4 regions of the Dorea sp. BIOML-A1 genome follow, and region 3 is predicted to be linked to each of the others. Evidence: predicted binding sites of a transcription regulator. Region 3 holds the regulator's gene; each other region holds the start of a gene.

Region 1 (8,135 bases), on a different contig from region 3:
ATCGATATGGATCTGGTGGATGCGCAGCAGGCACGCCGTGTACTGGACAGAATTGTAGGTTACAAGATCAGTCCGCTCCTGTGGGCAAAGGTTAAGAGAGGATTAAGTGCCGGACGTGTACAGTCGGTTGCATTGCGTATTATCGCAGACAGAGAAGAAGAGATCAATGCTTTTATTCCGGAAGAATACTGGACACTGGATGCGGATCTGAAGGTCAAAGGAGAAAGAAAACTTCTGACTGCTAAGTTCTATGGTACAGAAAAGAATAAGATGACAATCTCATCCAGGGAAGAACTGGACGAGATCATGAAAGAAGTAGAAAATGCGGAGTATTCTGTTGCCGATATAAAAAAAGGAGAACGTACCAAGAAGGCACCGGTACCGTTTACAACCAGTACGTTGCAGCAGGAAGCATCCAAGGCATTGAATTTTGCAACAGCCAAGACCATGCGTATTGCCCAGCAGTTATATGAGGGTGTGGATATCAAAGGCAGTGGTACTGTGGGATTGATCACATACCTGCGTACGGATTCTACCCGTATCTCAGAGGAAGCGGATACAACAGTAAGAGAATATATCAGGGAAGGCTTCGGTGAAGAGTATGTTGCCGACGGAGACGTTAAGAAATCTTCAGACAAGAAGATCATTCAGGATGCACATGAGGCGATCCGTCCGACAGATGTAACCAGAACACCGGCAGCAGTGAAAGAATTCTTAAGCCGTGACCAGTTCCGTCTGTACCAGCTTGTATGGAAACGTTTTATTGCCAGCAGAATGCAGCCGGCCAGATACGAGACGACTTCTGTAAAGATTGCCGCAGGACAGTATCGTTTTACAGTCGCTGCATCCAAGATTGTTTTTGAAGGGTTCCGCAGTGTATATACGGAAGCCGGCGAGACAAAAGAAGAGAACAATGTGCTGTTAAAAGGACTGGATATGGATTCTGTCCTTACGAAAGAAAGTCTGAACAGTAAGCAGCATTTTACACAACCACCGGCACATTATACAGAGGCAACATTGGTTAAGACACTGGAAGAACTTGGAATCGGGCGTCCAAGTACATATGCGCCGACAATTTCTACGATCATTGCAAGACGCTATGTGGCAAAAGAGAATAAGAATCTGTATCTGACGGAAATCGGAGAAGTAGTGAATAATATTATGAAACAGTCCTTCCCGAGTATTGTGGATGTGAACTTTACGGCAAATATGGAGAGCCTTCTGGATGGCGTTGCGGAAGGAAAAGTCAGATGGAAGACAATCATTGAGAATTTTTATCCGGATCTGGAGGCAGCAGTGGAAAAAGCCGAGACAGAACTGGAACAGGTGAAGATTGAAGATGAAGTGACAGATGTGATCTGTGAGGAGTGCGGCCGCAATATGGTTGTCAAATATGGCCCGCATGGAAAATTCCTTGCATGCCCGGGATTCCCTGACTGCCGTAACACGAAACCATATCTGGAAAAGATAGGTGTACCATGCCCTGTCTGTGGTAAAGATGTGGTAATCCGGAAGACGAAAAAGGGAAGACGATATTACGGCTGCGAGGATAACCCGGAATGTGAATTTATGTCATGGCAGAAGCCATCGACAAAAAAATGTCCGAGATGTGGTAAATACATGCTGGAAAAAGGAAATAAACTGGTTTGCAGCGATGAACAGTGCGGATATGTAGAAAATATTGAAAATAATAAGGATAATTAATGATATTCGTTGAATATTTCAGAATTGTATGATAATATACATTCATAAGGATGGAGGAATGTAAATGGGCGTACAATTGTTGGATAAAACCAGAAAAATCAACAAATTACTGCATAACAATAGTTCGAGTAAAGTTGTCTTCAATGATATCTGCGAAGTCCTTACAGAAATTTTAAATTCGAACGTATTAGTGATCAGTAAAAAAGGAAAAGTGCTTGGCGGAAGCAAATGCGAAGGTGTGCCTTACATTACCGAATTGATCGAGAGAGAAATCGGAAAACATGTAGATGATATGCTGAATGAGCGACTGCTTAGTATCTTATCAACAAAAGAAAATGTAAATCTTCAGACATTAGGATTTTCCGAAGAAGCTGTCAAAGGTTATCAGGCGATTATTACGCCGATTGACATTGCAGGGGAAAGACTCGGGACACTGTTTATCTATAAAAAAGATAAAGTGTATGAGATTGATGACATCATTTTGAGTGAATACGGAACAACGGTTGTTGGTCTTGAGATGTTAAGATCTGTGAATGAAGAAAGTGCAGAAGAAACCAGAAAAGAGCATATTGTACAATCGGCAATCAGTACATTGTCGTATTCGGAATTGGAAGCAATCATTCATATATTTGATGAGTTGGATGGTGCGGAAGGAATTCTGGTCGCAAGTAAGATTGCAGACCGTGTCGGAATTACCAGATCGGTAATTGTCAATGCTCTGAGAAAATTCGAAAGTGCGGGTGTGATCGAATCCCGTTCTTCCGGCATGAAAGGAACGTATATTAAAGTAATCAATGATTATGTATTTACGGAACTTGACCGCATTAAAGCAGAACGTACAAAATAATAAGAACTACAAAGGGTATCGGGCAACTGATACCCTTTTCACAGTATAAAGGAGGATGCGGATAGTGAAATATGGAGGATGTACGGCAAAACTCAGAATGGACCGCGTAATTCTGGAAGACAGTTTTTTTGATGAAACGGAATATTTATGCAAGATCATAGCATATGATGAAGAGGAGGAGACGCTGTATCTGGTATCGGAAGAGGCGGAACTCACCTTTTATTCTTTGGATGGAATCTATGAGTGCAGCATAGAGGATCCGAAAGATCCTGTGGTCTGCAAAGGAATATTAAAAGAACGTTACTGGAACAAGGCAGGCAGGGTTATGAAATTTAAAATTCAAAATGGATTTTATAAAAAAGTTCTAAACTAAATAGAAAGTGTGTTGACAAACCAAAAAGAGAGTGCTATTTTATATCTAGAATCTTTCAGCACTCTCTTTTGTTGAGTGCTAATAATGCAGAAATAATTAAGGAGGAATAGATATGAAGTTAGTACCATTAGGTGACAGAGTTGTATTAAAACAGTGTGTAGCAGAGGAGACTACAAAGTCGGGAATCGTGATTCCTGGACAGTCTAAGGAAAAACCGCAGCAGGCAGAGGTTATTGCTGTAGGACCAGGTGGAATGGTGAATGGTAAAGAAGTTGAGATGCATGTTACAACAGGACAGCAGGTAATTTATTCCAAATATGCAGGAACGAATGTTGAGATTGATGACGAGGAATATATCATTGTAAAACAGGATGATATTCTGGCCATCTGCGAGTAATTGTACAATTAATTCATATATTTCAGGAGGTAGATACCAATGGCAAAAGAAATTAAATATGGTGCAGAAGCAAGAAGAGCGCTGGAAGCTGGTGTTAATCAGCTCGCTGATACAGTAAGAGTAACAATCGGACCAAAAGGACGCAATGTCGTTCTGGATAAATCTTTCGGAGCACCACTGATCACAAATGACGGTGTAACAATTGCAAAAGAGATTGAACTGGAAGACAGATTTGAAAATATGGGAGCACAACTGATCAAAGAAGTTGCTTCTAAGACAAATGATGTAGCAGGAGACGGTACTACAACAGCAACTGTACTTGCACAGGCAATGGTTCATGAAGGTATGAAGAACCTGGAAGCAGGGGCAAATCCGATCATTCTCCGTAAAGGAATGAAGAAAGCAACAGATGTGGCAGTAGAAGCCATTGCGAAGATGTCAAGCAAAGTAAAAGACAAAGATCAGATTGCAAAAGTGGCAGCAATTTCTGCAGGTGATGCTGAAGTCGGACAGATGGTGGCAGATGCTATGGAGAAAGTATCTAATGACGGAGTTATTACGATCGAAGAGTCTAAGACTATGAAGACAGAGCTGGATCTTGTAGAAGGTATGCAGTTTGACCGTGGATATGTATCTGCATATATGGCTACAGATATGGATAAGATGGAAGCAAATCTGGATGATCCATATATTCTGATCACAGATAAGAAGATTTCTAATATTCAGGAAATTCTTCCACTTCTGGAGCAGATTGTTCAGGCTGGAGCAAGACTTCTTATTATCGCAGAAGATATTGAGGGAGAGGCACTTACAACTCTGATCGTTAATAAACTGCGTGGAACATTCAATGTTGTAGCTGTAAAAGCACCTGGATACGGTGACAGAAGAAAAGAAATGTTAAAAGACATTGCTACACTGACAGGTGGTCAGGTTATTTCTGAGGAACTCGGTATGGAACTGAAAGATACAACCATGGATCAGCTTGGACGTGCAAAATCTGTAAAAGTACAGAAAGAAAATACAGTAATTGTTGATGGTATGGGAGATAAGAATGCAATCGCAGACCGCGTTGCCCAGATCAAGGCACAGATCGAAGAGACAACATCTGACTTTGACAGAGAAAAACTTCAGGAAAGACTTGCAAAACTTGCAGGCGGCGTAGCTGTTATCCGTGTCGGAGCAGCAACGGAGACAGAGATGAAAGAAGCAAAACTTCGTATGGAAGATGCTTTGAACGCCACAAGAGCAGCAGTAGAGGAAGGTATCATTTCCGGTGGTGGATCTGCATACATTCATGCGTCCAAAGCAGTTGCTGAAGCGATTGACGGACTGGAAGGTGATGAGAAAACAGGTGCAAAGGTTGTCCTGAAAGCTCTGGAAGCACCACTGTTCCATATCTCAGCCAATGCAGGACTGGAAGGTGCTGTTATCATTAACAAGGTAAGAGAATCAGAAGTGGGAACCGGATTTGATGCTCTGACAGAACAGTACGTAGATATGGTGGAAAACGGAATTCTGGATCCTGCTAAGGTTACAAGAAGTGCACTGCAGAACGCAACATCTGTTGCTTCTACACTTCTCACAACAGAATCTGTTGTAGCAGATATCAAAGAAGATGCACCGGCTGTACCGGCAGGAAATCCGGGTATGGGTATGATGTAACAGAATATTAAATTTTTGAGAACTCCTCGTCAGAGGAGTTTTCTTTTTTGATTCAGGTGTGCTACAATAGACATAGCTTAAAGCAGACTTGGAGGAAAGAAAAAATGGATGATTTTTACACAGAGCAGCTGATAAAAAAACAGGCGGACTCAAAGGATACGCTTAAGAAAGCGGGGCTGATCGTATTGACGGTTTTGTCAGTGCTTTTGGTTTTTGCAATACCGGTGGGGATTATTTTTCCGGTTGTAATGATTGTGGTTGATGTGCTGGTGTTCAGCAATATGAATGTGGAGTATGAGTATGTATTTGTGAATGGAGATCTTGATATAGACAAGATCATGAACAAATCCAGAAGAAAAAGAATGTTTTCTGTAGATGCAGATCAGATGGAACTTCTTGCACCGGTAGGAGCTGTAGAATTAATGCAGTATAAGAAGGTCAGGACATATGATTATACATCAGGAAAAAATCATGCAGAAATCTATGCATTGATTGCTTCGAACAAAGGAGAACTGTGTAAAGTTTTGTTTGAGCCAAATGAGACGATCATAGAAGGATTCTTTGTAAAAGCACCAAGAAAAGTAATCAGAAAATAATACGTAAAATGTAAAAAAAGATTGTATTAAAATAAAAACATGTTAAAAGCTGTTGACAAATATGGGTATGATTCGCTAAGATAGCTGTTAAATATGAATATGCAAAAGAAAGAGAGGGAGAAATCATGGGAAAGATAATTGGAGAAGGTATTACATTTGATGATGTGCTTTTAGTTCCATCGTACTCAGAAGTAATTCCGAACCAGGTGGATTTATCTACTTACCTGACTAAGAAAATTAAGTTAAATATTCCGATGATGAGTGCCGGAATGGATACTGTTACCGAGCACCGTATGGCAATTGCAATGGCCAGACAGGGGGGAATCGGAATTATCCATAAAAATATGTCTATTGAACAGCAGGCTGAGGAAGTGGATAAGGTAAAACGTTCAGAAAACGGTGTTATTACAGATCCATTTTATTTATCACCGGATAATACACTGGAAGATGCCAACAATCTGATGGCAAAGTTCAGAATCTCAGGTGTGCCGATTACAGAGGGAAAAAAATTAGTTGGTATTATCACAAACCGTGATTTGAAATTTGAAGAAGACTTTTCAAAGAAAATCAGAGAGTCAATGACTTCGGAAGGGTTGATCACAGCACCGGAAGGAATTACTCTGGAAGAAGCAAAGAAGATCCTTGCAAAAGCCAGAAAGGAAAAACTTCCGATCGTAGATAAAGACTTCAACCTGAAAGGTTTGATCACAATTAAGGATATTGAAAAACAGATTAAATATCCATTATCTGCAAAAGATGCACAGGGACGTCTGCTTTGCGGAGCTGCAATCGGAATTACAGCAAACTGTCTTGAGAGAGCAAAGGCTCTGGTAGATGCAAAGGTTGATGTGGTTGTTTTGGATTCAGCACACGGACATTCAGCAAACGTTATTCATACAGTTGATATGATTAAGAGCAAATTCCCGGATCTGCAGGTAATTGCAGGTAACGTTGCTACCGGAGCTGCAACAGAAGATCTGATCAAAGCCGGTGTTGATGCGGTAAAAGTTGGAATCGGACCTGGATCGATCTGTACAACACGTATCATTGCAGGTATTGGTGTTCCTCAGATCACAGCAGTTATGGACTGCTACGAAGCGGCAGACAAATATGGAATTCCGATCATTGCGGATGGAGGAATAAAGTACTCCGGAGATATGACAAAAGCAATCGCAGCCGGAGCGAATGTTTGTATGATGGGAAGTATCTTTGCAGGATGTGATGAGAGTCCTGGAACATTCGAATTATTCCAGGGTAGAAAATATAAAGTATATCGTGGTATGGGATCTATCTCAGCAATGGAGAACGGAAGTAAAGATCGTTATTTCCAGACAGATGCGAAAAAACTGGTTCCGGAAGGTGTCGAAGGACGTGTTGCTTACAAAGGAAGCGTGGAAGATACTGTATTCCAGTTAATGGGTGGTCTTCGTTCAGGTATGGGATATTGCGGAGCACCAACAATTGAGGATTTGAAACAGACAGGAAAATTCGTGAAGATTTCTTCGGCTTCATTAAAAGAAAGTCATCCTCATGATATTCATATTACAAAAGAAGCACCAAACTACAGTGTAGACGAATAAAAAAGATTCGGGCGTCGTGAAAACGGCGCCTTTTTGTATTATATGTGTCTGGCAAAGAGAGAGTTTAAATGAATAATATCAGAAAAAATATCCTGAAAATTCTTCATATCATGGTTTTCAGAGATGAATATATAGAGTATAATAAGATTTAGGTAGTCTGCTTGGTATATAAATGCACATAATAAATACACAAGTAATATTAAAAAAAATAAAGTAAAAGGGAGATGCCTGGATATGAAAAAAGAATTTGGAACAACGAGAAACGGGGAAACAGCAAGCTGTTATATATTGAAAAACAGCAAAGGAATGAAAGCAGTTGTATCTGATTTTGGAGCTGCTTTACTGAAGCTTTACGTACCGGATAAGAATGGAAAGTCTCAGGATGTCGTATTGGGCTACGAGACACTTGAGGATTATGAAAATGGTGGAGATTCTGTAGGAGCGACTGTCGGACGTGTGGCAAACCGTATTGGAACTGGTGCATTCGAACTGAACGGAAAGAAATATGAGCTTACGAAGAATGATAACGGGGAAAATACACTTCATGGAGGAACAGATTTCTATAATAAAAGAATGTGGAGTGTAAAAGAAGAGGATGATACACATGTAGTATTTATGCTTGTCAGTCCGGACGGGGATCAGGGATTCCCGGGAGAAGTAAAGATAGAAGTATCCTATACAGTTACGGAAGAAAATGAATTAAAGATTCATTATTATGCAATTCCTGATCAGGATACCCTTTTGAACATGACGAATCACAGCTATTTCAACCTGGCAGGACATGCATCCGGAACCGCATGTAATGCAAAAGTGTGGTTGGATGCAGATGCATTTACAGAGACGGATGCTGAACTGATTCCAACAGGAACGGTAATTCCGGTAGAGGGCACACCAATGGATTTCCGTGAAGGAAAAAAGGTTGCAAAAGAGATCGGAGCAGATTATAAACCATTGAAACTGGCAGGCGGCTATGATC
Region 2 (8,135 bases), on a different contig from region 3:
AAGGACGTACACTGATCACTTCTGACGGCACGACTGTTCTCGGAGCTGATGACAAAGCCGGAATCGCAGAGATCATGACAATGATCGAACGCGTTCAGGAAGAAAAGATTCCTCACGGACCTCTGTGCGTAGCATTTACACCGGATGAAGAGATTGGTACCGGTGCTTCTCACTTCAACGTAGAACAGTTCGGTGCTGACTACGGCTATACACTGGACGGTGATACCGAAGGAGAGATCCAGTACGAGAACTTCAACGCATGCAAAGCGGATTTCGTGATCAAAGGATTCAACGTACATCCTGGTTCTTCCAAAGATACTATGATCAATGCAAGTCTGGTTGCTATGGAGATCAATAATGCTCTTCCATCTATGGAGACACCTCGCGGAACAGAGGATTATGAAGGATTCTATCATCTGATGAGCATGTCCGGAGAAGTTGCGGAAGCTGAGCTTCATTATATTGTAAGAGACCATGACAAAGATCTCTTTGAAGCAAAGAAAAAAACTTTGAAATTAATCGAGAAAGATATGAATGAAAAATGGGGCGAAGGCACTGTAGCGCTTACAATTTCCGAGCAGTACCGCAACATGGCAGAGATCATTGCTACCTGTATGCACCTGATCGACAATGCGAAAAAAGCGTGTGAGAATGCAGATGTGGCACCACTTGTACTTCCGATCCGCGGCGGCACAGACGGCTGTCAGTTAAGCTTCAAGGGGCTGCCTTGCCCGAATCTCGGAACAGGCGGACATGCTTATCACGGTCCTTACGAACATATTACAGTTGAGGGTATGGATAAGAGTGTGGATGTTGTTACAGAGCTTGTGAAATTATATGCAATGTAAAGATTTTCTTTTTAAAGCAAGAAGACCTGCCGGTAATCGGCTGGTCTTCTTGCTCTTTTATGTCTCTTCTAATTTTTTACTGTCTTATTTTACAGTTCAATATCCGGAAGTTCTTCTTTGAATCCTTCTCCTACTACTTCGTTCGATTCTACGATAATAGTGAATGCTTTCGGATCGATGGTATGTACCATCTTCTTAATGGTATACATCTGCTTGTTATTGCAGGCGCACATTACAACATCTTTGTCTTTCTTTGAATAACTTCCGATTCCTTTTAAGATTGTAGATCCTCTTCCTGAGTAAGCGTCAATCTGTTCTGCAATCTCAGCACCTTTGTCGGTTACGATCAGGGTCATCTTACCTTCATCGATACCGTACATGATTCTGTCCATTACCATTGCCATCAGATAAGTAACGACGACACCGTAGATCAGGCCGTCTATATCCTTGAATACCAGTGCTGTTCCAAGAATGATCGTGCAGATATCAAGGACAAATGTTATAATTCCAAGCGTAATATGTGGTTTTACTTTCTTGATTGCCACGCTGATGAAGTCCTGTCCGCCTGTTGAAGAACCTCTCATGAAGATCATGGCATATCCGATTCCGCATAATACGCCCATACACAGAGCTGCCAGCAGTCTGCTTCCGTCATAGACCGGAAACAGTGGTGCTACGTAGTCCATCAGTAATGATGAAATGATCATCGATTTCATGGATTTTAAGAAAAATTCTTTTCCTAAAAATTTATAACAGAAGATTGCAACAGGTACATTCAAGATGATGGTTCCGGCACCGACCGGCAGTCCGAATAAGTGATACAGAATGATCGCGATACCGGAAAATCCAGCTACCGGGAAATCTGCATTCAGCGCAAAGTTATAAATACCAACTGCGATGATCATACCTGCTACGATATCAATGATAATATCTATGAATAATTCTTTCCAATTTACATTTTTCATTTCGATTCCTCCTGAATTTATTTATTTTTTTAATTTATATGAACATACAAAGAAAGCAGCCACAAATTATATGTAAATATAATTCGCAACTGCTCTTATGTTCATAACTGTAACAAAATTTCTTACACCTGTCAAGGGGTTTCCCCTTTACTCTATCTTTAATTTCGGCACACAAATACACTTTTAAGGACATATCAAAATTGTTACCATCCTTTTTTTACAATCCCGTCCCCATATTTTCCTTCTAATTTCTTCAACGCCTCTTTCAGATTCTTCTTTTTCTTCCTCGTCTCTTCGGATTCGAACTTCATATCGAACAGACTCAACTGCTCCGGTTCGCTTTCTTCCGATAATTTAGACGTCCGGATTCCAAGAAGTCTGATAGGTTCTCCGTTCCACAATTCACGGAATAATTCAATAGCGCTCCGGTAAATATCCTGATCCTGGTTCGATGCTTTCTCCATCTGCATCTGATGGGACACCTGATTAAAAGTGTGATACTTGATCTCCACACTGACCATTCCGGCTTTCTGCCTGGCTTTTCGCAATCGTTGACCCACGCTTGCAGCCAGATCTTTTAACACCGGCAATGCCTCTTTCTCTGTTGTCAGATCTTTTGGCAGTGTCGTAGAATTACCGACTCCTTTTGCTTCTGCCCGGACGCTTTCTACTTCCGAATCATCGAGCCCGTTGGCAAATTCCCATAACTTTCTTCCATGACTTTTCAGATGTAATTCAAGAATCGCCGGATCTGTATTCGCCAGATCTCCGATCGTATAGATTTCCAGCTTCTTCATCGTCTCTACACTGGAACGACCTGCCATAAATAACTCTCCGATCGGCAGCGGCCACATTTTCACCGGAACTTCTTCCGGGAACAGCGTGTGCACTTTATTCGGTTTTTCAAAGTCGGATGCCATCTTTGCCAGAACTTTTCTGGAAGATATCCCCACATTTACCGTGAATCCGAACCTTTTATACACCTCATCTTTAATTTCATTCGCACCTTCCACAGGAGATGTGAACCGGTCTGCGATTTCTGTAAAATCCATGTAACATTCATCCACACTGACCTGTTCTATATGTGTCGTGTAGGTACGAAGGAAATCCATAAGTCTCCGGCTGTATTCGCGGTACATCTGGTGATCCGGCGGATAACTTTTCAGATTCGGACACTTACGAAAGGCATTCGCAACAGGTTCCCCCGTACGAATGCCATATTTTTTTGCCGGAATGGATTTTGCCAGAACGATACCGTGGCGGGACTTCTGGTCGCCGCCAATGATCGCCGGTATCGTCCGGATATCCACTTTCGCTCCATTCTTTAGTTGTTCTACTGCAGTCCAGCTAAGATAAGCTGAATTGACATCTATGTGAAATATTATTCGCACACACTCTGACTCCTTGCCACAAGCTTACCGTCTTCCACATCTATGATGATCGTATCCTGTGCGCCTACGTCGCCCTGCAGCATCAGTTTTGCTGCCAGTGTATCGACGTGTTTCTGGAGGAATCGCTTCAGTGGTCTTGCACCATAATTCGGATCATATCCTCCGTCTACGACATATTTCTTCGCATCTTCGGTCAGGAAAATAGAAATCTCACGATCAGCCAGACGTTTGTTGACATCAGCTACTAATAAGTCAATAATGTCATAAATATTGTCTTTCGTCAATGGTTTGAACATGATCGTCTCATCCAGACGGTTCAGGAACTCTGGTCTGAAGTGTGCTCTTAAGTCTTCCATTACCGCATTCTGGCTCTCCTGGCTGATGTTGCCATTTTCGTCCATACCATCCAGCAGATACTGAGATCCAATATTGGATGTCATGATCAGGATCGTATTCTTAAAGTCCACGGTACGTCCCTGTGAATCGGTGATACGTCCATCGTCTAATACCTGTAACAGAATATTGAATACATCCGGATGTGCCTTTTCCACTTCATCAAACAATACGACAGAATATGGTCTTCTTCTGACTGCTTCTGTAAGCTGACCACCTTCATCGTATCCGACATATCCCGGAGGCGCTCCGATCAGACGGGACACGGAATATTTCTCCATATACTCACTCATATCGATACGTACCATGTTATTCTCATCATCAAACAGATTCTCTGCCAGTGCTTTTGCAAGCTCTGTCTTACCTACACCGGTAGGTCCAAGGAACAGGAACGAACCGATTGGTTTGGTCGGATCTTTGATTCCTGCTTTGGAACGGATGATGGCTTCTGTTACCAGTTCTACCGCTTCATCCTGTCCAATAACTCTCTTATGCAGTTCATCACCCAAATGTAAAGTCTTGCTTCTTTCGCTTTCATTTAATTTTGCAACAGGAATTCCAGTCCAACGGGATACGATTCTTCCGATCTCTTCATCATTGACACTTTCATGTACCAGTGAGAGATCTTCATCTTTTACTTTGGCTTCTTCATCCTCTAACTGTTTCTGGAGTTGTGGCAGTTTACCATACTGAAGTTCTGCAGCCTTTTCCAGATCATAAGAATGCTTTGCCTTTTCTATATCTTTATTAACCTGTTCAATCGCTTCACGGAGTTTCTGAACACGCTCGATACCGACTTTTTCATTATCCCATTGTGCTTTCTTTCCTGCAAATTCATCTCTGAGTTCTGCCAATTCCTGCTGTAAATGTTCCAGACGTTCTTTACTTAATCTGTCATCTTCTTTCTTCAATGCAGTTTCCTCAATCTCCATCTGCATAATCTTACGATTCAATTCATCCATCTCTGCCGGCATAGAATCCAGTTCTGTTTTAACCAGTGCACATGCCTCATCTACAAGGTCGATGGCCTTATCCGGAAGAAAACGGTCAGAAATGTAACGGTCAGATAAGGTTGCAGCTGCTACCAATGCACCGTCTGTAATCTTTACACCGTGGAACACTTCATAACGCTCTTTCAGTCCACGAAGGATTGAGATGGTATCTTCAACGGTTGGTTCTTCTACCATAACCGGCTGGAAACGTCTCTCAAGAGCTGCATCTTTTTCAATATACTGACGGTATTCATCCAGTGTCGTTGCGCCGATACAGTGCAATTCTCCTCTTGCCAGCATAGGTTTTAACATATTACCGGCATCCATAGCTCCGTCTGTCTTACCTGCTCCGACAATTGTGTGTAATTCATCAATGAACAGGATGATCCTTCCGTCACTGTTTTTCACTTCTTCCAGTACTGCTTTCAGACGTTCTTCGAATTCACCACGATATTTTGCACCGGCTACCAGTGCTCCCATATCCAGAGAGAAGATCGTCTTCTCTTTCAAGCCTTCCGGTACATCACCGCGCACAATACGCTGTGCAAGCCCTTCGACAACAGCAGTCTTACCTACACCAGGTTCTCCGATGAGGACTGGATTATTCTTTGTCTTACGGGAAAGGATTCTGATCACATTCCGGATCTCGGAATCACGTCCGATGACCGGGTCCATCTTCTGTTCTCTTGCTCTTTCTACCAGATCTGTACCATATTTATTCAATGTATCATAGGTATCTTCCGGGTTATCACTGGTCACTTTCTGATTACCTCTGACGGTTGAAAGTGCCTGTAAGAATCCTTCTCTTGAAATACCCATCTCACGGAAAAGTGCTTTTACTTCTTTGCCTGCATATTTCATAATAGAAAGGAAGAGATGCTCTACCGATACATATTCATCTCCCATTGCTTTGGCTTCATCTTCACCATGAATCAATGCTTTATTCAGATCCTGTCCGACATACTGCTGTCCGCCCTGAACTTTTGGCCGTTTCTGAATGGCTTCTTCTACTCTGTTAATGATGAGATTCTTATCCAGCCCCATCTTTTCCATCAATTTCGCAATCAAACTGTCATCCTGTGTCAGCAATGCATAGAGCAGGTGCTCCTGTGCAATCTCCTGGTTGCCATAGTCCATTGCAATACGTTCACAGTTCTGTACAGCCTGCAGTGATTTTTGTGTAAATTTATTTATATTCATATAGACAACCTCCTTTTTGCTCTTGTTCTATTTGCAATATAACATTACATCTTTTTGTTAGCACTGTCAAGAGGTGAGTGCTAATTATTTGTGAAGAATTTGTGAACGCTGTAAGCCATGCAAAATGGTGAAAAAAGACGCCCTTGCAAAGGCGTCTTTTTTGCTATTTTATAGGGCGACAGCCCTACAGCGAGGGAACTCTTTTCCGAGCTGTACATGGCATAACATTCTCTTTCGCACTCGATTTTCTTACCACATTTTACGACAACGACTTCTGGTTTATCTCACAGCAGTCACAGTTTCTGACAGGTTCATTTTAGACATCTGCGCCCCCGCAATCATGCACACAGTATAAATCCTGTTTTTATTTTTCTTTCATATAATCTATACAATTTCTCACATTCCATGCATATCCATCCCGCTTCGCCTGTGTAAAGCGGATATTTTCGATTCTCACAGTATTCTGTTTCATAATTTTCTATTAATTCCACAAGGTTATTGATATCTCCCATCTGCGCGGCAGCCATTCCTGTCATTGCCCACAAAAAGCCATTTCTTTTTTTATTCAATTTCTGCCACTGAAACTTTTCCGTAAACTGATCATATAATATCTTTTGCTTTTTCTTCTCTTTTACCGGAAATTCATAGATCAGCGGATAAATCTGAGCAACACCATCCGGATAAAATTCTATCTGATCATACAGATCACTGTTTCCAATAATTCTCCATCTTTGATTCGCATCATCCCAGAATATATTTTCTATCTGCGCCTGTATCTTTTTACGCATTTCACTGATTGCCTGTGTATCTTCCAGTCCTGCAAGTTCCAATTCGTGCAGACCTTTCCATACTTCCAGATTATCCATCAGATAAGCGGTTGTATTTTCTTCTGAGACCTGTGTGATTCCATCCCGCATCAGGCTTTGAATCTTTTTTAATGCAAGGCTGATTCCTTTTTTCCAGTATTCCGGCAAATCTGTATTTTCTGTCTTTTCCAGGTATTTTCCCATAAGGAAAAGATACATACCTAGATATCCGTCTTCGGAATCAACCTTTTCTTTATAAATAAGTTTTCCACTCTCTTTCCTGTAGATTCCCATTTTCCCATCTGTTTCCAGCCATTTCTGACGGGCATCTATTTCTTTTCTCAGATTCTGATAATAAGCATACAAAAATACAATCCCCACAGTTATGCAAAATATAATAAGTCCCACCACGTTCTTTCGATTTTTCACTTTTTTTTTGCATTGGTTTTGTTTATACTCATGCATTTATATCCTCCAGAATTTTTCTGATCTTGATACTTGCCGTCCCATCACCATAAGGATTTCTGGCCTTACTCATCTTTCTGTAAATCTCTGGTTCTGTAAGGAGCTGCCTGCATTCTCTGTATATATCATCCATCTTCGTGCCTGCAAGCTTTAAGGTTCCTGCTTCCACCCCTTCCGGACGTTCTGTTGTATCCCGCATGACCAGTACTGGTTTTCCCAACGCAGGCGCTTCTTCCTGATGTCTGGCTGTGTACAGAAGCATCAGAATAATAACAAAAATAATATAACCTTTCATAATAGCTACGAACAGTTCCAAATACAATGGAATACAACATGATTGCAAGAAGCGTCAAAAGCTTATAGATCACTCCCCTGTCTCCTATTATTCCGGTGACCATAACTGTCATAACAAAAAACATCACCCATATGCCAATTTCCTGAAGCATATATAATTTTGAATAAACGGTTAAAGTATACGGAAAATATTTTCTCCAAACACAAACCATAGACTGTTTATCAGATGAATTGCACTGCACAGAATCAGATATATAGCAAGAGGGCGACCCTTCCATGGAAGGCACGCCAGCAGAATGATTACTCCAAGAGAAATTCCTGTATTTATAAGGCTTATCTGTATTCCCGGATATACGGTTTCTGCACTGAGATAGCTGATTTTTCCAAACAGAGGATACGTTTCTGAGCGGATTCCAACATACATATGCGGTTCATATTTCTTTAAAACACCGGCACATATCTTACAGATCATCCTGGTCAGATCATCGATCTGAGTCCACATAAGCAGAAAGCCAAGCAGGATCAGTATGACAATATACAGAATACATTTCTTTTTATCTGCCTCAATTCTTCGATAGGTTCTGGTATAATCAATTACTTTCTTTTCTTTCATAGCCCCCTCCTTTTTTACATTCAAACCAGATGGAAAGACCTTCTTTTATTTTCTGCTCTTCCACAGGTTTCATAAAAAAATATTCTATCCGCAGCCTGAACGCATGAAGCGAAAAATCAAGATCACTGCACCAGATAATTCCACATTTCGGATACAGAGACCGAAGGT
Region 3 (8,135 bases):
CAACGGCTGTCTGGTTATCAGCAGCTGTAGAGAAGATCTGGCTCTTCTTTGTAGGAATTGTTGTATTTCTCTCGATCAGACGAGTAGCTACGCCACCCATTGTCTCGATAGACAGTGACAGTGGAGTTACATCCAGAAGAAGGATGTCGCCGGCGCCTGTATCTCCTGCAAGTTTACCACCCTGAACAGATGCTCCGAGTGCTACACACTCATCCGGGTTCAGAGATTTACTTGGCTCTTTACCTGTCAGACGTTTTACTTCTTCCTGTACTGCCGGGATACGTGTAGATCCACCAACTAACAGTACCTGACCAAGTTCAGAAGCTGTGATGCCAGCGTCTGATAATGCTCTCTGTACCGGCTCAGATGTCTTCAGTACAAGATCATGTGTCAGTTCATCGAATTTTGCTCTTGTAAGGTTCATATCAAAATGTTTTGGACCTTCAGCTGTAGCTGTGATGAATGGAAGGTTGATATTTGTTGTTGTTGCAGATGAAAGTTCTTTCTTAGCTTTCTCAGCTGCTTCTTTTAATCTCTGAAGTGCCATCTTATCTGTAGATAAGTCAACACCCTCCTGTTTCTTGAATTCAGCGATCATGTAATCTGTGATCTTCTGGTCGAAGTCATCTCCACCAAGTCTGTTGTTACCGGCTGTAGATAATACTTCGATAACTCCGTCACCAATCTCGATAACTGATACATCGAATGTACCACCACCAAGGTCATATACCATGATCTTCTGTTCTTTCTCGTTGTCAAGTCCATATGCAAGTGCTGCTGCTGTCGGCTCGTTGATGATACGTTTTACATCAAGACCGGCGATCTTACCAGCATCCTTTGTTGCCTGACGCTGAGCATCGTTGAAGTAAGCAGGTACTGTGATAACAGCCTCTGTTACTTTCTCTCCGAGGTATCCTTCTGCATCTGCTTTCAATTTCTGAAGGATCATTGCTGAAATCTCCTGTGGAGAATATTTCTTATCTTCAATTGTTACCTTATAGTCGGTTCCCATCTCTCTCTTGATAGAAGAGATTGTTCTCTCTGCATTTGTTACTGCCTGACGTTTTGCAGGTTCTCCGACAAGACGCTCACCAGTCTTTGTAAATGCAACTACAGATGGTGTTGTTCTTGCGCCTTCTGTGTTGGCGATAACTGTCGGCTGTCCACCTTCCATTACGGCTACGCAACTGTTTGTTGTTCCTAAGTCAATACCTATAATTTTACCCATGATAAATTTCCTCCTGTATTATTCTTTATTCTGATAATTGTGAATATGCTTGTTTCTAGTTTGCTACTTTTACCATGCTGTGTCTTACGACCGAATCACGGTATGTGTAACCTTTCTGAAATTCTTCGGCAACAATATTTTCACCAAAGTTTTCGTCTTCCACATGCATCACCGCATTGTGGAAATTCGGATCAAACGGCTGACCTACTGCTTCAATAGGCTTCACCTCTATTCCTTCAAGTGTGGTAACAAGGTGTTTGTATACCTTTTCCATTCCCTGAACGAACGGATCTTCTTTTTCTTCTTCCTTTACCGCATCTAATCCTCTTTCGAAGTTATCTACAACCGGAAGAATCTTTTCTATGATATCTTTCGCTCCAACTTCATACATCTGGGACTTTTCCTTTTCTGTACGTTTGCGGAAGTTATCAAACTCTGCCATCTGACGAGTAAGCTTATCTGTCAGTTCTTCTATCTTCTCGTCCTTTTTATCTTTCTTTTTACCAAATAATTTTTTGCCAGTTTTCTTTTCTGCATCCTCTTTGGCTTCTTCGCTTCCGGCTTCTTCGGAAGTTTCTTCTGTCTCCTCCGCCTCAGCTTCTGCAGATTCAGTCTCAGCTGCAGACTTTTTGGCTTCTTCCACAGCTTCTTTTACCATATCTTCCTGGCTTTTTTCCTGCTTATTCTCCAAGGGTTATTCCACCTTTCTATCATTCTTATGAAACATCTGATCCAGTTCTGTCTGGAGACGCTTCATAGATTTTAAAACATGCTCATAATCCATACGTTTCGGTCCGATAATTCCTATCGTTCCTTTCATACCATCTCCCAGCTCATACGTTGCGGTTACCACACTGCAGTCCCGCATGGTCTGTACCGGCGTCTCATCACCGATATATACCTGGATTCCGGTATTGTCTTCCTTTGCCAGGGTCTGGGTTACCAGCTCGGATAACTGCTGTTTTTCTTCAAATGCACTGATGATCTCCTGTGCACTCTGGTTATCACTCAGCTCCGGATATTTAAAAATGTTCGTTGCACCGCTTGTATAAATCTGCATGTCATCATCCAGATGAATGGCATCCGCAACTGCATCCAGAACATATCCGACTACCTGACTGTGGATTCCTGCCTGCTCTTTCAATCTGGCGATCAGACCCAGGTTGATCTCTTCAATCGCCATGCCGTTGAGTGTTGTATTCAGCAGCATGTTTAACTTCAGCAGATTCTCATTACTGATCGGTTCGTCAATGTTGATGATCTTGTTCTTGATCACATTGCCGCCCAGTACAATAACTGCAATCACCTGTTCCTCATCTACCATAGACAACTGAATGAACTTAATCTTATTCGAATTGTTCATCGGAGTGGAAACCATCGTTGCATAATTCGTATTCGTTGCAAGAACCCTTGCCGCCTGTTTCAGAAGCTGATCCATCTTGTCAGCCTTATCAAGCATCTGCTCCTGCATCTCATTTAATTCCTGCTCTTTCTCCTCCATCAGCATGTCTACATAGAGCCTGTATCCTTTGTCCGAAGGAATACGTCCTGCTGACGTATGAGGCTGGATGATATATCCCATCTCTTCCAGATCAGCCATCTCATTACGAATCGTTGCTGAACTTAAATTCAGATCCGTATATTTGGAAATTGTTCTGGAACCAACCGGTTCTCCCGTCTCCAGATAATTCTGAATGACTGCATGAAGTATTTTCAGTTTTCTTTCACTCAGTTCTTCATGATTTATCACCGGTACCTCCTCCTTTCGGCTTTAGGTTATTAGCACTCTTTATATCTGAGTGCTAACACCTTTCGACTATTAAGATAGCACTCCCGCATATTTTTGTCAACACTGTTTAGATATTTTTTAGAAAGAGGATACTCCGGTCAATAAATAACATCCCGGAATTACTGATTCTTCCGAATATACTGCATCCACTCTTTAATCTCCCTCTCATGCCCATTCTCACTCGGCACATAGAATTTTTCTCCGGCGATCTCGTCCGGAAGATATTGTTGTTCTACATAATGATGTGGATAATCATGGGCATATTTATACCCTGTACCATGTCCAAGCTTCTGCGCCCCTTTATAGTGCGCATCCTGCAGATGTGACGGAACCGTTGTCTTTGTGCGTTTCACACTTGCCATTGCATCAAAAATTGCATTGCATGCGGCATTACTCTTTGGAGCAGTCGCTACATAAGTGACTGCCTGTGAAAGGATGATCTGTGCTTCCGGCATACCGATCCTTTCGACCGCCTGAGACGCAGATACTGCTACCGTAAGTGCCATCGGATCTGCATTTCCGACGTCTTCCGATGCACAGATCATAATACGCCTGGCTATGAACTTGATATCTTCTCCTGCATACAGCATTTTTGCAAGATAATACACTGCCGCATCCGGATCAGAACCCCGCATACTTTTGATAAATGCAGAGATCGTATCGTAATGATTATCCCCGGTCTTATCGTATTTGACTACCCGTTTCTGAATACATTCGGATGCAACATCCAGTGTTATGTGAATCTTTCCGTCTGCCCCTCGTTCTGTTGTCAGGATACCAAGCTCAACCGCATTCAATGCACTTCTGGCATCCCCGCCGGAAATATCTGCAAGAAATTCCAATGCATCTTCCTCTATCACTGCCTGATAACTTCCCATGCCTTTTACCGTGTCATAGACCGCCCTCGTGATCAGCGTCTTAATATCTTCTTTCGCAAGCGGCTGCAACTCAAAAATGCTCGATCTGGAAAGCAGCGCCCCATTTACTTCAAAATACGGATTTTCCGTCGTTGCACCGATCAGGATGATCGTACCATCCTCCACAAACGGAAGCAGATAATCCTGTTGTCCTTTATTAAATCTGTGGATCTCATCTACGAACAGGATGGTCTTCTTCCGGTACATTCCCTGCATCTCTTTTGCCTTGGCAATCACTTCTTCCATATCTTTTTTACCCGCAGTCGTTGCATTGATCTGGGTAAATTCCGCACTGGTCGTGTTGGCAATTACTTTGGCAAGCGTGGTCTTCCCAGTTCCCGGAGGACCATAAAAAATGACTGAGCTTAATTTGTCCGCCTTGATCGCCCTGTAAAGCAATTTGTCTTTTCCTATAATATGCTGTTGTCCCACTACTTCTTCCAATGTTGTCGGCCGCAGTCTGGATGCAAGCGGAGCTTCCTTTTCCATGTTCTGCTCCCGCATGTAATCAAATAAATCCATTCTTTCATCTCCATTTAGTTGAACCACAAGAGTACAACTCTAATTCATTATCAATTCATCGACTGTTACAAATTCAAACCCTTCTTTCTGCAAAATATCCACTATACGTAGTGCTGCATTCACACTAGATTCATAACAGTCATGTAATAAAATAATATCATTTTCCCCCGCCTGCGTCACTACTTTATTGATAATTTCGTCTTCATTGTCCGTTGTCCAGTCCAGCGGATCTATGGTCCACAACACAGGCATGACATCCAGTTTCCTCTCCAGATTTTTCTGCCAGACTCCAAACGGCGGTCTCATATAAGAGACTTCCTCTCCGGTAATTCCGGTGATCACTTCATTTGTCATCAGTATTTCTTCTTGTGCCGTCTCATCCGGAACCCGTGTGATTTCCACATGATGATAGGTATGATTACCTATCAGATGTCCTTCTTCAGCTTCCCTCTTTACCAGTTCCGGATTATTTTTTGCGTTTTCTCCGATCAGAAAAAATGTTGCTTTTACATTCCGCTCTTTCAATCCATCCAGAAGCTGCGGAGTCCATGCCGGACTTGGTCCGTCATCAAAGGTAATTGCAATCTTTGGATCCTCTTTTATCATATTTGATGCAACATACCGAATGGCTTTTTCATTCTGTTCCGTATGCATGTTATGAACTTTCACCGTTGTCTTATCTTCCACCCGCACCATCCTTGTCACAAGAAAACAGATTCCAACTATGCAAATGAACAAAACAAATGCTTTCTTTCTCTTCTTACGCCATTTATATATTGCAGCAGATTCATAATACCGATTTAATTCCATGCTGTCCCCACATACCACCATTTCATTTTACTATATGCAAAGACAGAAAATTCCATGCTCATACCCTTATTTCGAACGCATGGAATTTAAAAAAAGCGTCAGCATTCTGACGCCCTAGATTTATTTTGTTTTTATTTCTTTCGTTTTCGCGATGCCGCTTTTCTTCCCGACGCAGAAAGCTTTCTGACACTCCATCCAAATGTTCCGAGAGTCTTTCCCAATGTCAGGTATTCTCCGTGAGAATATGCCAGAAGTCCGGCCTTTCCCAGCTGTAGTCTTCCCTTTTTATCCAGATATTCTTCTCCTACCTGAACAGCCTCTACTTTTGCCAGAAACATATGATGCGAACCAAGTTCTTTTATCTCTGTTACTTTACACTCAATGTTCACCGGACATTCTTCTATGATCGGTGCATGATCAAGCTTTGACGCTTTGCCGGCCGTCAGATGCATCTCTTTCCATTTGTCGACATCACGACCGGAACGTACACCGCACCAGTCTGTTGCCTTTTTCAGCTTCTCGGTCGTCAGATTTACTACAAACTCTCCGCTGTCTTTCAAAAGATTGTACGAATATCGTTCCGGTCTTACAGATATATACAGCATCGCCGGATTCGTACATACTGTTCCTGTCCACGCAACTGTTATGATATTCGATCTGCCGGATTTATCTGCAGTACTTACCATCACAGCCGGAAGCGGATACAGCATATTCCCCGGTTTCCAGATCTGCTTTGCCATGTCTTCTCCCCCGCTTCCTTTACTGCTGTAATTCACTTACCAAAGTCGGTATCAGCTGTTTCTTTCTGGATACCACACCCTTTAAGATCATCTTCTCCGTGTTTTCTTTCAGGTCAAATGCATCAATGATATACTCTTTTGCCCTTGCCCCACAGCATAACAGTTCTGTCGACTCATCCAGAATGTCTGTCAGCATAAAGAACACCATCTGCACTCCATTCTTCTCCAGTACTTTCGGAAGATATGGTGTCAGCATCTCTTTTACTTCCTGCAGTTCCTCTTTACTCATGGAATTCAACTGTCCTACGCCAAATACCATATCATTGACTGTAAACTGCTTAAAATCCTGGAAGCAAATATCTTCTGCTGTCTTTCCGGCAAGGCTGCTTCCTGCCTTGAACATCTCCTGTGCCTGTTCTTCCAGATTGATACCCGCAATCTTCGCCAGTTTTTTGGCAATCTTTTCATCCAGCGGTGTGCAGGTCGGTGAACGGAATAAAAGTGTATCTGAAATAATTGCCGAACACAAAAGTCCTGCAATTGTCGGCTTGATCTCCACATCATTTTCTTTGTACATCTGATATACAATCGTTGCGGTACATCCTACTGGCTGGTTACGGAAGAACACTGGTCCCATTGTCTCTATATTTCCCAGTCTGTGATGATCGATGATCTCCACAATCTCTGCTTCTTCGATACCGTCTACAGCCTGATTCTTCTCGTTATGATCTACCAGAATTACTTTCTTCTTACTTACATTTAAAAAACGACGTCTGGATATGAACCCCCTGAACTTTCCATGTCTGTCAATGATCGGGAAATCACGGTACTTCTTCTTTGCCATCACTTCCTTGATATCTTCCACATAATCACTCATATGAAAAGAACTCAGAGGTGCCTTCGTCATAAAGCGCTTAACCGGGACACTCTGGTTGATCAGTCTTGCCGCGGTAAATGTATCGTGTGGCGTACTGATGATCACCGTACTCTGTTCATCTGCACGCTTGATCACTTCTTTTGAAACCTCCGCATTCTGGCAGACAACCATGCAGCTTACATCAATATCCAGGGCACACATCTGTGACTCTACACGGTTTCCAAGAATCACCAAATCATCCTTTTCAATAAATTCCTGCATCAGTTCCGGACTGGACGCACCGATTGCCGCTTTCCCTTTGGTAAAATATCCGTGTTCATTACCGGTTACCATCTCTCCATCCAGTGTATTCATAATGTTACGGTACTGTGTTTTTGCTTTGGAAAGGATCATGTTATCATATACATCCATATAAGATGTTGCAATATCTCCTGTGGAAATCACACCAAGAAGCTCTTCGTCTCTTAATATAGGAATGGTCTTGATATTATTCTCCTTCATCTTTATCCATGTATCTTTCATAGACACATTCGGACCGACACCATCAATCTGATGGATATCCATATCCTTTACCTGCAGTTTTACATTTTCAAGAAGTGTCGGTACTTTTACCCCAAACTTCTGTAATACATAATGTGTCTCTTCATTTATCTGACCGGCTCTTTTGGCTACATAATCATTACCGGTTATTTCTCTTTTTAAATTCGCATAGGCAATTGCCGAACAGATGGAATCCGTATCTGGATTCTTATGTCCCACAACGTATATTTTTTCTTCTTTTTTAGCCATCTTTTATCTTTCACATCCTTTTGCTTATATCCTTCAAGTATTAAGCTTGCCATCTTTTTGAAGTTTCGTCAACCTTTATTTCCATGTATTTCGTATTTTTCTTTGAACAATATTATGGTTCTATGCTATACTAAAATTAATACTGGAGAACATGTTATTTGCATGTTCTTACTATTACTAAGAAGGGAATTATTACACTATGAGCGAAGAATTATTACACGAACAAACACAGACAGAAGCAGCTGTTACAATGGCTGACCTTGAGGAACATTTTGATGATGCAAATCCATGGAACGTAGTAAAATCTTATATGGAAAAAGGCACGATCCTGCCTGTAAAAGTAGAAGGAATCGTGAACGGCGGAGCCATTGCCATGATCGAGGGAATCCGCGGATTCATTCCTGCATCCAGATTATCTCTTTCTTATATCGAAGATCTGGAAACATATCTGTTAAAAGATATT
Region 4 (8,135 bases), on a different contig from region 3:
AGGCAGAAGGAGCCTATAGTGCAGATTTCCTGAATATAAAGAATAAGAAGCAATATGTACTCCACGTGATGTCACGGATGGAAGATATAAATAAGATTACGGTCAGTGAAGGCCGTATGCCGGAAAAAGTGGGAGAATGTCTGGTAGATGATCAGATGAAGTATAAAGTCGGAGAGACGATCAGGCTTAAGTCCGGGACGGATGACAAGGTGAAGGATACCCTGAAGGTGGATGAACTAAAGGTTGTCGGAAAAGGGAATTCACCGTGTTACATAGCATTGAATCGCGGAAGTACAACAATCGGAACAGGTATAGTCAGCGGATTTGTAGTAGTACCGGAGAAAACATTTCATCTGGATGTATATACGGAAATGTATGTGCAGGTGCAGGACGCAAAAGATCTGACTGCATATACCGGTGCATATAAACAGAAAGTAAAGACAGTCAAAAAACGGTTGGAAGCAATCACAGAAGAAAGAGGAAAGATCCGTAAGGAAGAACTTTTGGATAAAGCGAATACAAAGCTTGAAAAGGTGCAGAAAAAGCTAGATGACGGAAAAGCAGAATCAGAGCAGAAACTTTCAGATGCGGAAAGGCAGATTACAGACGGAGAGACGCAGATTTCACAGGCAAAGGAAACACTCGTAAGCGGGAAGTCGCAGATGGAAGATGCGGGGAAGAAGATCCGGGCGAAGCAGCAGGAATTGGATGCGGCAAAGAAAACATATCAAAATGGTCTTCAACAACTGGAGCAGGGAAAAAAGCAGTATGAACAGGGAAAAGCAGCTTATGATGCACAGTATGCAGAAGCACAGGAACAGATCCAGACAGGAGAACAGGGGCTGGCCGTATACAGAGCAGAACTTGACCAGGGATGGGATGGATATCAGACACTTCTGAAGAACATAGAAGCATTAAAAGCACAGGTGTCCGGAGAAACAGAACAGGATCAGGAATTGACGCAGAAGATCCGGGAGCTGGAAGCACAGGCACAGGAAACAAAGCAGACGCTGGATGCGAAAGAACAGGATTACCAGACAAAGAAGAACGAACTGGACGCTGTAAAACAGCAGCTTACGAATGCAAAAGCAGAGCTGGATCAGGCAAAAGCGCAGCTGGATGCAAGTGAAACAAAGCTTAGCAGTGCAGTGGCAAGTATAGAGTCCGGGCAGAAACAGTTAGATGCAGGGAAAGCAGAACTGGAAGCACAGGAGCAGACGCTGAAAAAAGGAGAGGCAGAAATTGCGGAAAATGAAGCAAAACTTGCCGATGCCAGGAAAGAATATGAAGACGGAAAGAAGACATCGGAAGCAGAAATTGCAAAAAGCGAGAAAAAGCTTGCTGATGCCGGTAAGCAGATCAGTCAGATCAAGAATCCAAAATGGTATGTATATGATAGAAGTACACTGATAGAATATGATGGATTCGGAGAAAATGCGGATCGTATGCGTGCGATCGGAAAAGTATTTCCGGTTATGTTTTTCCTTGTTGCGGCATTGATCAGTCTGACCGGTATGACACGTATGGTAGAGGAACAGAGAATAGAGATAGGAACCATGAAGGCTTTGGGATACGGGAATTTTTCCATTGCATCGAAATATCTGGGGTATGCATTCCTTGCAACGGCAGGAGGAAGTGTCCTTGGAGTACTGGTGGGAGAGAAAATCCTTCCGTACATTATAATCTATGCATATGAGATCATGTATCCGCATATTCCGAAGATATACGTACCATACCACATGAGTTATGCTGTGATGGCATCCGCTGCCTCGATCGCATGTACTATGGGAGCAACGCTTGCATCCTGTTATAAGGAACTTGCAGCGGAACCGGCAGTGCTGATGCGGCCGCCGGCACCAAAAAAAGGGCGGAGAGTATTTCTGGAAAGAATAGGATTCATTTGGAAACGTATGAGTTTCACATGGAAATCCACGATCAGGAATCTGATGCGTTATAAAAAGCGTTTCTTTATGACCGTATTCGGAATCGGCGGTTGTATGGCGCTGATGCTGGTCGGATATGGAGTGAGGGATTCTGTATATGAGATCGCAGATATTCAGTATGAAGAGATTCAGCTGTATGATGGACATATATTCTATAAAGATGATGTGACAAAGACAGAGAAAGAAGAGTTAAAGGAGTATCTGAAAACAGATTCAGATATTCAGAGTTATATGGAGGCAGATATGCGGAGTGTGACCGCATCCGGAGGCGGTAAAAAACTCAGCGTGTACCAGTGCATATTAGGAAATCCAGAAATTGCAGAAAAGTATGTGGATTTTCATGACAGGAAGACGAAAGAATCGTATTCACTCACCGGTGATGGAGTAATTGTCAGTGAAAAGACGGCGAAACTTCTGAATGTAAAAGAAGGGGATACCGTCAAAGTGAAGAATGGAACGGAGAAGAGTGTCACTGTAAAGATTGCGCATATCTGTGAAAATTACATGGGACATTATATCTATTTTACACCGCAGTACTACAAGAAGGTATCTGGAAAGACGGTGAAATATAATTGTATCATGTTCCGGGCGAAGAACGGATATTCGGAGGACCAGGTGAAAAAGGCGGGAGAAAAGATCCTGTCAAAAGATCAGGTACTGACAATCTCATACCTGCTTGATATCAGAGATCAGCTGGATGATATGCTGGCCAGCCTGAATCTGGTTATCATTGTACTGATCGTCTCAGCCGGAATGCTGGCATTTGTGGTACTTTATAATCTGAACAGCATTAATATCACAGAACGCCAGAGAGAACTTGCGACTTTGAAAGTACTTGGATTCTATGATACGGAAGTAGCAGAATATGTATTCCGTGAAAATATCCTGCTGACGTTGATCGGATCCGTGGCAGGTGTTGTATTCGGTAAGATTCTGCATTTGTTTGTAATTCAGACAGTAGAAGTGGATGCGGCAATGTTTGGCCGGAGTATTTATCCGAAAAGTTATATCTACAGTTTTTTATTTACGATAGGGTTCTCATTGTTCGTAAACTGGGTAATGTATTTTAAACTGAAAAAGATTGACATGGTAGAATCATTGAAAAGTATAGAGTAAAGTTTATAAACGGTTTATAAATTTCACAGAATTGTTAGCACTCTTTTTGAAAGAGTGCTAATTTTCTATTGACTTTTAAAATAAGCAGTATTATCATATCACTTAGATGAAAAAATGTAGCAAAAAGGTGTCTGCCGACAGAAGAAGCAGTACCTTTTGTCACTAATATGATAGAAATATAAAAAGTAGAAATAGGAGTGATTTACAATGGCAGCAAAGAAAGGTAGTTTGTCAATCAGCAGTGAAAACATTTTCCCGATTATTAAAAAATGGGTATATTCCGATCACGATATTTTCGCACGTGAGTTGGTATCCAACGGATGTGATGCAATCACAAAACTGAAGAAACTGGATATGATGGGTGAATACCAGTTGCCGGATGATTATAAACCGGCGATCAAAGTTGAAGTCAATCCAGAAGAAAAGACTCTGAAATTTACAGATAATGGTCTTGGAATGACAGCCGATGAAGTAGAAGAATACATTACACAGATCGCATTTTCCGGAGCAACACAGTTCCTTGAAAAATATAAAGATAAGACAACAGAGGATGATATGATCGGACACTTCGGTCTTGGATTCTATTCTGCATTCATGGTAGCTGACGAAGTACATATCGATACCCTTTCCTATAAAGAAGGGGCAAAGCCGGTACACTGGGTAAGCAACGGCGGAACAGAGTATGAGATGGAAGAAGGCAGCAAACAGGAAGTCGGATCCACTATGACACTGTATCTGAATGAGGACAGTCTGGAGTTTGCAAATGAATACAGAATGAGAGAAGTTCTGGAAAAATATTGTTCCTTTATGCCGGTAGAAATCTTCCTTTCCAAGGCAAATGCAGAACCGGAATATGAGACCATTGATGAAGCTGATCTGAAAGATGACGATGAAGTGATCGAACATATTCACGAAGATGCCAAGATGGAAGAAAAAGAGAATGAAAACGGCGAAAAAGAGATGGTAGAGACGGAACCTGCCAAAGAAAAAGTAAAGATTAAAAAGCGTCCGGTTTCATTAAGTGATATTCATCCACTGTGGACAAAGCATCCGAATGAATGCAGTGACGAGGATTACCTGAACTTCTATCGCAAAGTATTTATGGATTACAAAGAGCCGTTGTTCTGGATTCATCTGAATATGGATTATCCATTTAACTTAAAGGGAATCCTGTACTTCCCAAGAATCAACACAGAGTATGATTCTATTGAAGGAACGATCAAATTATATAATAACCAGGTATTTATCGCAGATAATATCAAAGAAGTCATTCCGGAATATCTGATGGTATTAAAGGGAGTGATCGACTGTCCGGATCTTCCGTTGAACGTATCGCGTAGTGCACTGCAGAATGATGGATTCGTCAATAAGATATCGGAGTACATTTCCAAGAAAGTTGCAGATAAGCTTTCCGGAATGTGTAAGACAAAGAGAGAAGATTATGAGAAATACTGGGATAACATCAGTCCGTTCATCAAGTTCGGATGCCTGAAAGATGAAAAATTCTGTGACAAGATGAAAGATGCGGTTCTGTTTAAGAATCTGGATCACAAATATCTGACATTGAAAGATTGCATCGAGGCAAATGGAGGAACAGTAGAAGATCAAAATGCCAAGACAGATGATCAGAATACTGAGAACAAAGAAGAGGATAAGACAGTTATTTATTATGTGACGGACGAGATCCAGCAGAGCCAGTACATTAACATGTTCAAGAACCAGGGCATGGATGCGGTAATCTTAGGACACAACATTGATTCGCCGTTTATCACACAGTTAGAGCAGCGTAACCAGAATATCAAGTTCCAGAGAATCGATGCCGATGTAACAGCAGGTGCAAAGGAAGAAGTTGTCGAAGAAGAGAAGGAAGCATTCCAGAAGAAATCTGACAGTCTGGTAGAGATTTTCCGCAAAGAGCTTGGAAACGAGAATCTGGATGTTAAAATCGAGAAACTGAAAGATGAAAATGTTGCTTCTATGATGACGTTATCCGAAGAAAACCGTCGTATGCAGGAAATGATGAAAATGTATGGCATGAACGGAATGGATATGGGTACAACAAGTACACTGATCCTGAATGCAAATCATCCGCTGGTTCAGTATGTAGTTGAACATAAAGACAGTGAGAACACAAGTATTATCTGCAAACAGTTATATGATCTGGCAATGCTGGCACATAAGCCGCTCAGTCCGGAAGAGATGACTGCGTTTGTGCAGAGAAGTAATGAGATCATGATGCTGCTTACAAAGTAAAGATTTGAAGTTAAGATTGGCGGAATGAAAAATAAGAGCCGTGCGGCTGTGGAAGGAAAATCCATGGCGGCACGGCTCTGTTTATATCGGAAACTGCAGATCAGTAGTCACCTTCAATGGATCTGGATTTTAAAATGTTTTTTACTTCCTGATCCCATTCTCTTTCGATGGATTTGTCCATGGTGAAAGTGTTCAGAGAAGTTCCGGTGATACATTGTAAGTGATGTCCATCGTAGTGGAAGTTCAGGTACAGCCCCCGGATCTCTTCCGGGCGGTATCCGGTGAGACCGTGGGCGGTCAGAAAGTACGGGATCTGATCTTCCGGAAGCGCAAGGACAATCTTGAATCCCAATGGAGTGCGTTTACCGCGGATGATCTGGAAGCAGAAGTCTCGGATTTTATTCCAGCGGGAGTAGGTTTCTTCAGGTTTTTCATCAAAGAAGTCTTCCTGGAGAAAGCCGCTGATGGTAAATTTGTTGAAGGTCGTGATCTCGCCTTCTATGAAAGAAAAGTTGTCGAAAGTGTCTTTTAAGAGCAGATGCGACATGCAATTTTTGGCTGATAACTGGTATACATTCATAAGGAAAACCTCCTGTTAATCTATATGATCATTTTCCCCTTTCAGGTATAAGGAAATGTATTCAACATTATAGCACAAAAGACGACAGAAAAGAGGATATAAATTGACATTCAAAAAGAAAAACAGTAAAATAAATTGGATATACATATTTAGGATCAACAGAGAAACGAAAGAGGAGAAGATTTCGTGGATATAGAGAGTAAAACTTCAATTTATGAAGAAAAAGAAGAGACTCAGGAGGTGAATCCTGAGGAGCAGAAAAGTGAAATAAAAAGTGAGAAAGAAAAAGACCGGGTACTTCAGACTGCAGTGATCGTTGCGGTTGCTATTCTGGTGATTGGCGGGATTACGGTGGCGCGCAGGCTCAGTAATCCACAGAAGGATACAAAGAAGGGCACAGAGATCCTGAAGACGATGGATGAGATGGATGTGTCTAAGGCAGATAAAAAGATTAAGGAGTTAGAAACGCAGGAACGTGAGGCAGAACAGGATGCAGAAGAACAGCCGGCAAGCGAAAAATTTGCAGATTGTCTGGTCCTGGGGGATTCCATCACACAGGGATTGTACGAATATGGTGTGCTGGATCAGGCAAATGTACAGGCAGACCGTGGAGCCGGTGTGTCGGCGGGGGATAATGAAAAACTGGCAGATCATATTGCCAGGGCAAAAGAGATGAAACCGTCAGTATTATTCCTTTCTTACGGGATGAATGATGTCGGAGCGCAGAATGGAGATGCGGATGGATTCATAAAAGCATACAGGCCGGTGATCAGAGATCTGAAAAAATCACTGCCGGATACAAAAATATATGTTAACAGTATACTTCCGACAGCGCAGATTGCAATTGATCAGAATTCTGTCTATGCAAAAATTCCGGAGTTCAATCAGAAATTAAAAAAATTATGTGAAAAAGAGAAAGTAACATTTATTGATAATACAGAGCTGGTGAAACAGGAGTATTATGCCGGTGATGGAATCCATATGTCAACCGGTTATTATAAAGAATGGGTAAATCATATGGCGGAGGTTGCAGAATTATAATGAAAAACGGAAAATTAGACAGGATTAATCTGTTAAAATATTTGATGGTAGTCCTCCTGATCATTTATGTAGTATTTCTTGTGACCCGGGAAGGGGATAATACCGTATCCGTAGACACGATTGAAAAGAATATCACAAAAGCCGTAAAATTAGAAGGAATGAAAAAAGGCACAACACAGGATCTGAAAAAATATTACAGTCTGAATGCCAATGATTATGAAGGAATCAGTCTGTATATTCCGGATGACGTTATGAGTGTGAATGAAATACTCGTAATAAAGGTAAAAAACGAAAGTCAGATCGAGACGGTTGAAAAGGCAGTGGAAAGTCGTGTAAATACACAGGAAAAGAATTTTGAAGGTTATGGTGTAGAACAAACAAAGCTGATACATGCTGCAATTATTGAGACCAGAGGACGTTATGTGCTGCTGGCAGTTTCAAAGGATGCAGACCGTATCGATGCGGCATTTAAGAAGAGTATTTGATAAAAAGGAATTAGAGAGATGTTATTTAGCAGTATTTTTTTTTTATTTTCATTTTTGCCGGCTGTGATGATCTTATATTATTTGTTGCCGGTAAGATTCCGGAATGTGATCTTATTGCTGGCGAGTCTGGTGTTTTATGCATGGGGGGAACCGGTATATCTGTTTCTGATGCTACTGTCCATATTGTTTAATTATTTCAGTGGACTGGATATTGCAAGGAATCTGCAGGATAAGAGAGCTGCAAAGCGGAGCCTGGTTTTTAACCTTATCATTAATCTGGCAGTACTTGGATTTTTTAAGTATGAAGGGTTTGTATTGGACACATTGAACGGGATACTTCCGGTACATATTTCTTATCATGCACTGCCGCTTCCGATTGGAATATCCTTTTATACATTCCAGATATTATCCTATATCATTGATGTATATCGGGGAAATGTAAAAGTGCAGACGAATCTTCCTAATTTTGCATTATATGTAACGATGTTTCCGCAGCTTATTGCGGGACCAATCGTGCAATATGCAGATGTAGATGAACAGCTTGCGTCCAGAGAAGTCTCAAGGACAAAATTCGGAGAAGGAAGCATGTATTTTATCCGGGGACTTGCGAAGAAAGTATTACTGGCGAATACCTCAGGGATGATTTTTACAGAGGTAAGCGGACTTGCGAAAGGTAATATAGCCGTGATGACGGCGTGGCTTGGAGCTTTTGCGTAT

Evidence for each region. Region 3 encodes HrcA, which represses chaperone genes, less so after heat shock. Its sites were predicted from a motif close to TGTTAGCACTCNNNNNNNNNGAGTGCTAACA; they were not measured.
Region 1: the regulator HrcA is predicted to act here: its motif matches at 2,978-3,008, upstream of GT508_RS01420 (co-chaperone GroES).
Region 2: the regulator HrcA is predicted to act here: its motif matches at 5,845-5,875, upstream of clpB (ATP-dependent chaperone ClpB).
Region 4: the regulator HrcA is predicted to act here: its motif matches at 3,092-3,122, upstream of htpG (molecular chaperone HtpG).

Annotation. Positions count from the first base shown of each region.
Region 1 covers NZ_WWSA01000002.1:131,632-139,766, forward strand. The annotation lists gene topA (type I DNA topoisomerase) at 1-1,704, shown strand, start outside; gene codY (GTP-sensing pleiotropic transcriptional regulator CodY) at 1,769-2,551, shown strand; gene GT508_RS01415 (hypothetical protein) at 2,616-2,924, shown strand; gene GT508_RS01420 (co-chaperone GroES) at 3,037-3,321, shown strand; gene groL (chaperonin GroEL) at 3,361-4,983, shown strand; gene GT508_RS01430 (DUF6106 family protein) at 5,088-5,579, shown strand; gene guaB (IMP dehydrogenase) at 5,705-7,159, shown strand; gene GT508_RS01440 (aldose epimerase family protein) at 7,394-8,135, shown strand, end outside.
Region 2 covers NZ_WWSA01000001.1:55,868-64,002, forward strand. The annotation lists gene pepT (peptidase T) at 1-848, shown strand, start outside; gene GT508_RS00275 (YitT family protein) at 938-1,813, opposite strand; gene GT508_RS00280 (Y-family DNA polymerase) at 2,017-3,204, opposite strand; gene clpB (ATP-dependent chaperone ClpB) at 3,195-5,789, opposite strand; gene GT508_RS00290 (hypothetical protein) at 6,128-7,060, opposite strand; partial or broken gene GT508_RS00295 (UDP-N-acetylglucosamine 2-epimerase) at 7,053-7,298, opposite strand; gene GT508_RS00300 (hypothetical protein) at 7,527-7,967, opposite strand; gene GT508_RS00305 (response regulator) at 7,945-8,135, opposite strand, start outside.
Region 3 covers NZ_WWSA01000042.1:510-8,644, reverse strand. The annotation lists gene dnaK (molecular chaperone DnaK) at 1-1,228, opposite strand, end outside; gene grpE (nucleotide exchange factor GrpE) at 1,284-1,886, opposite strand; gene hrcA (heat-inducible transcriptional repressor HrcA) at 1,923-2,978, opposite strand; gene GT508_RS13175 (replication-associated recombination protein A) at 3,137-4,456, opposite strand; gene GT508_RS13170 (polysaccharide deacetylase family protein) at 4,496-5,110, opposite strand; gene GT508_RS13165 (flavin reductase family protein) at 5,398-6,006, opposite strand; gene GT508_RS13160 (putative manganese-dependent inorganic diphosphatase) at 6,026-7,672, opposite strand; gene GT508_RS13155 (S1 RNA-binding domain-containing protein) at 7,872-8,135, shown strand, end outside.
Region 4 covers NZ_WWSA01000024.1:23,781-31,915, forward strand. The annotation lists gene GT508_RS10055 (ABC transporter permease) at 1-3,059, shown strand, start outside; gene htpG (molecular chaperone HtpG) at 3,267-5,312, shown strand; gene GT508_RS10065 (DUF5721 family protein) at 5,413-5,892, opposite strand; gene GT508_RS10070 (SGNH/GDSL hydrolase family protein) at 6,079-6,933, shown strand; gene GT508_RS10075 (DUF4358 domain-containing protein) at 6,933-7,418, shown strand; gene GT508_RS10080 (MBOAT family O-acyltransferase) at 7,437-8,135, shown strand, end outside.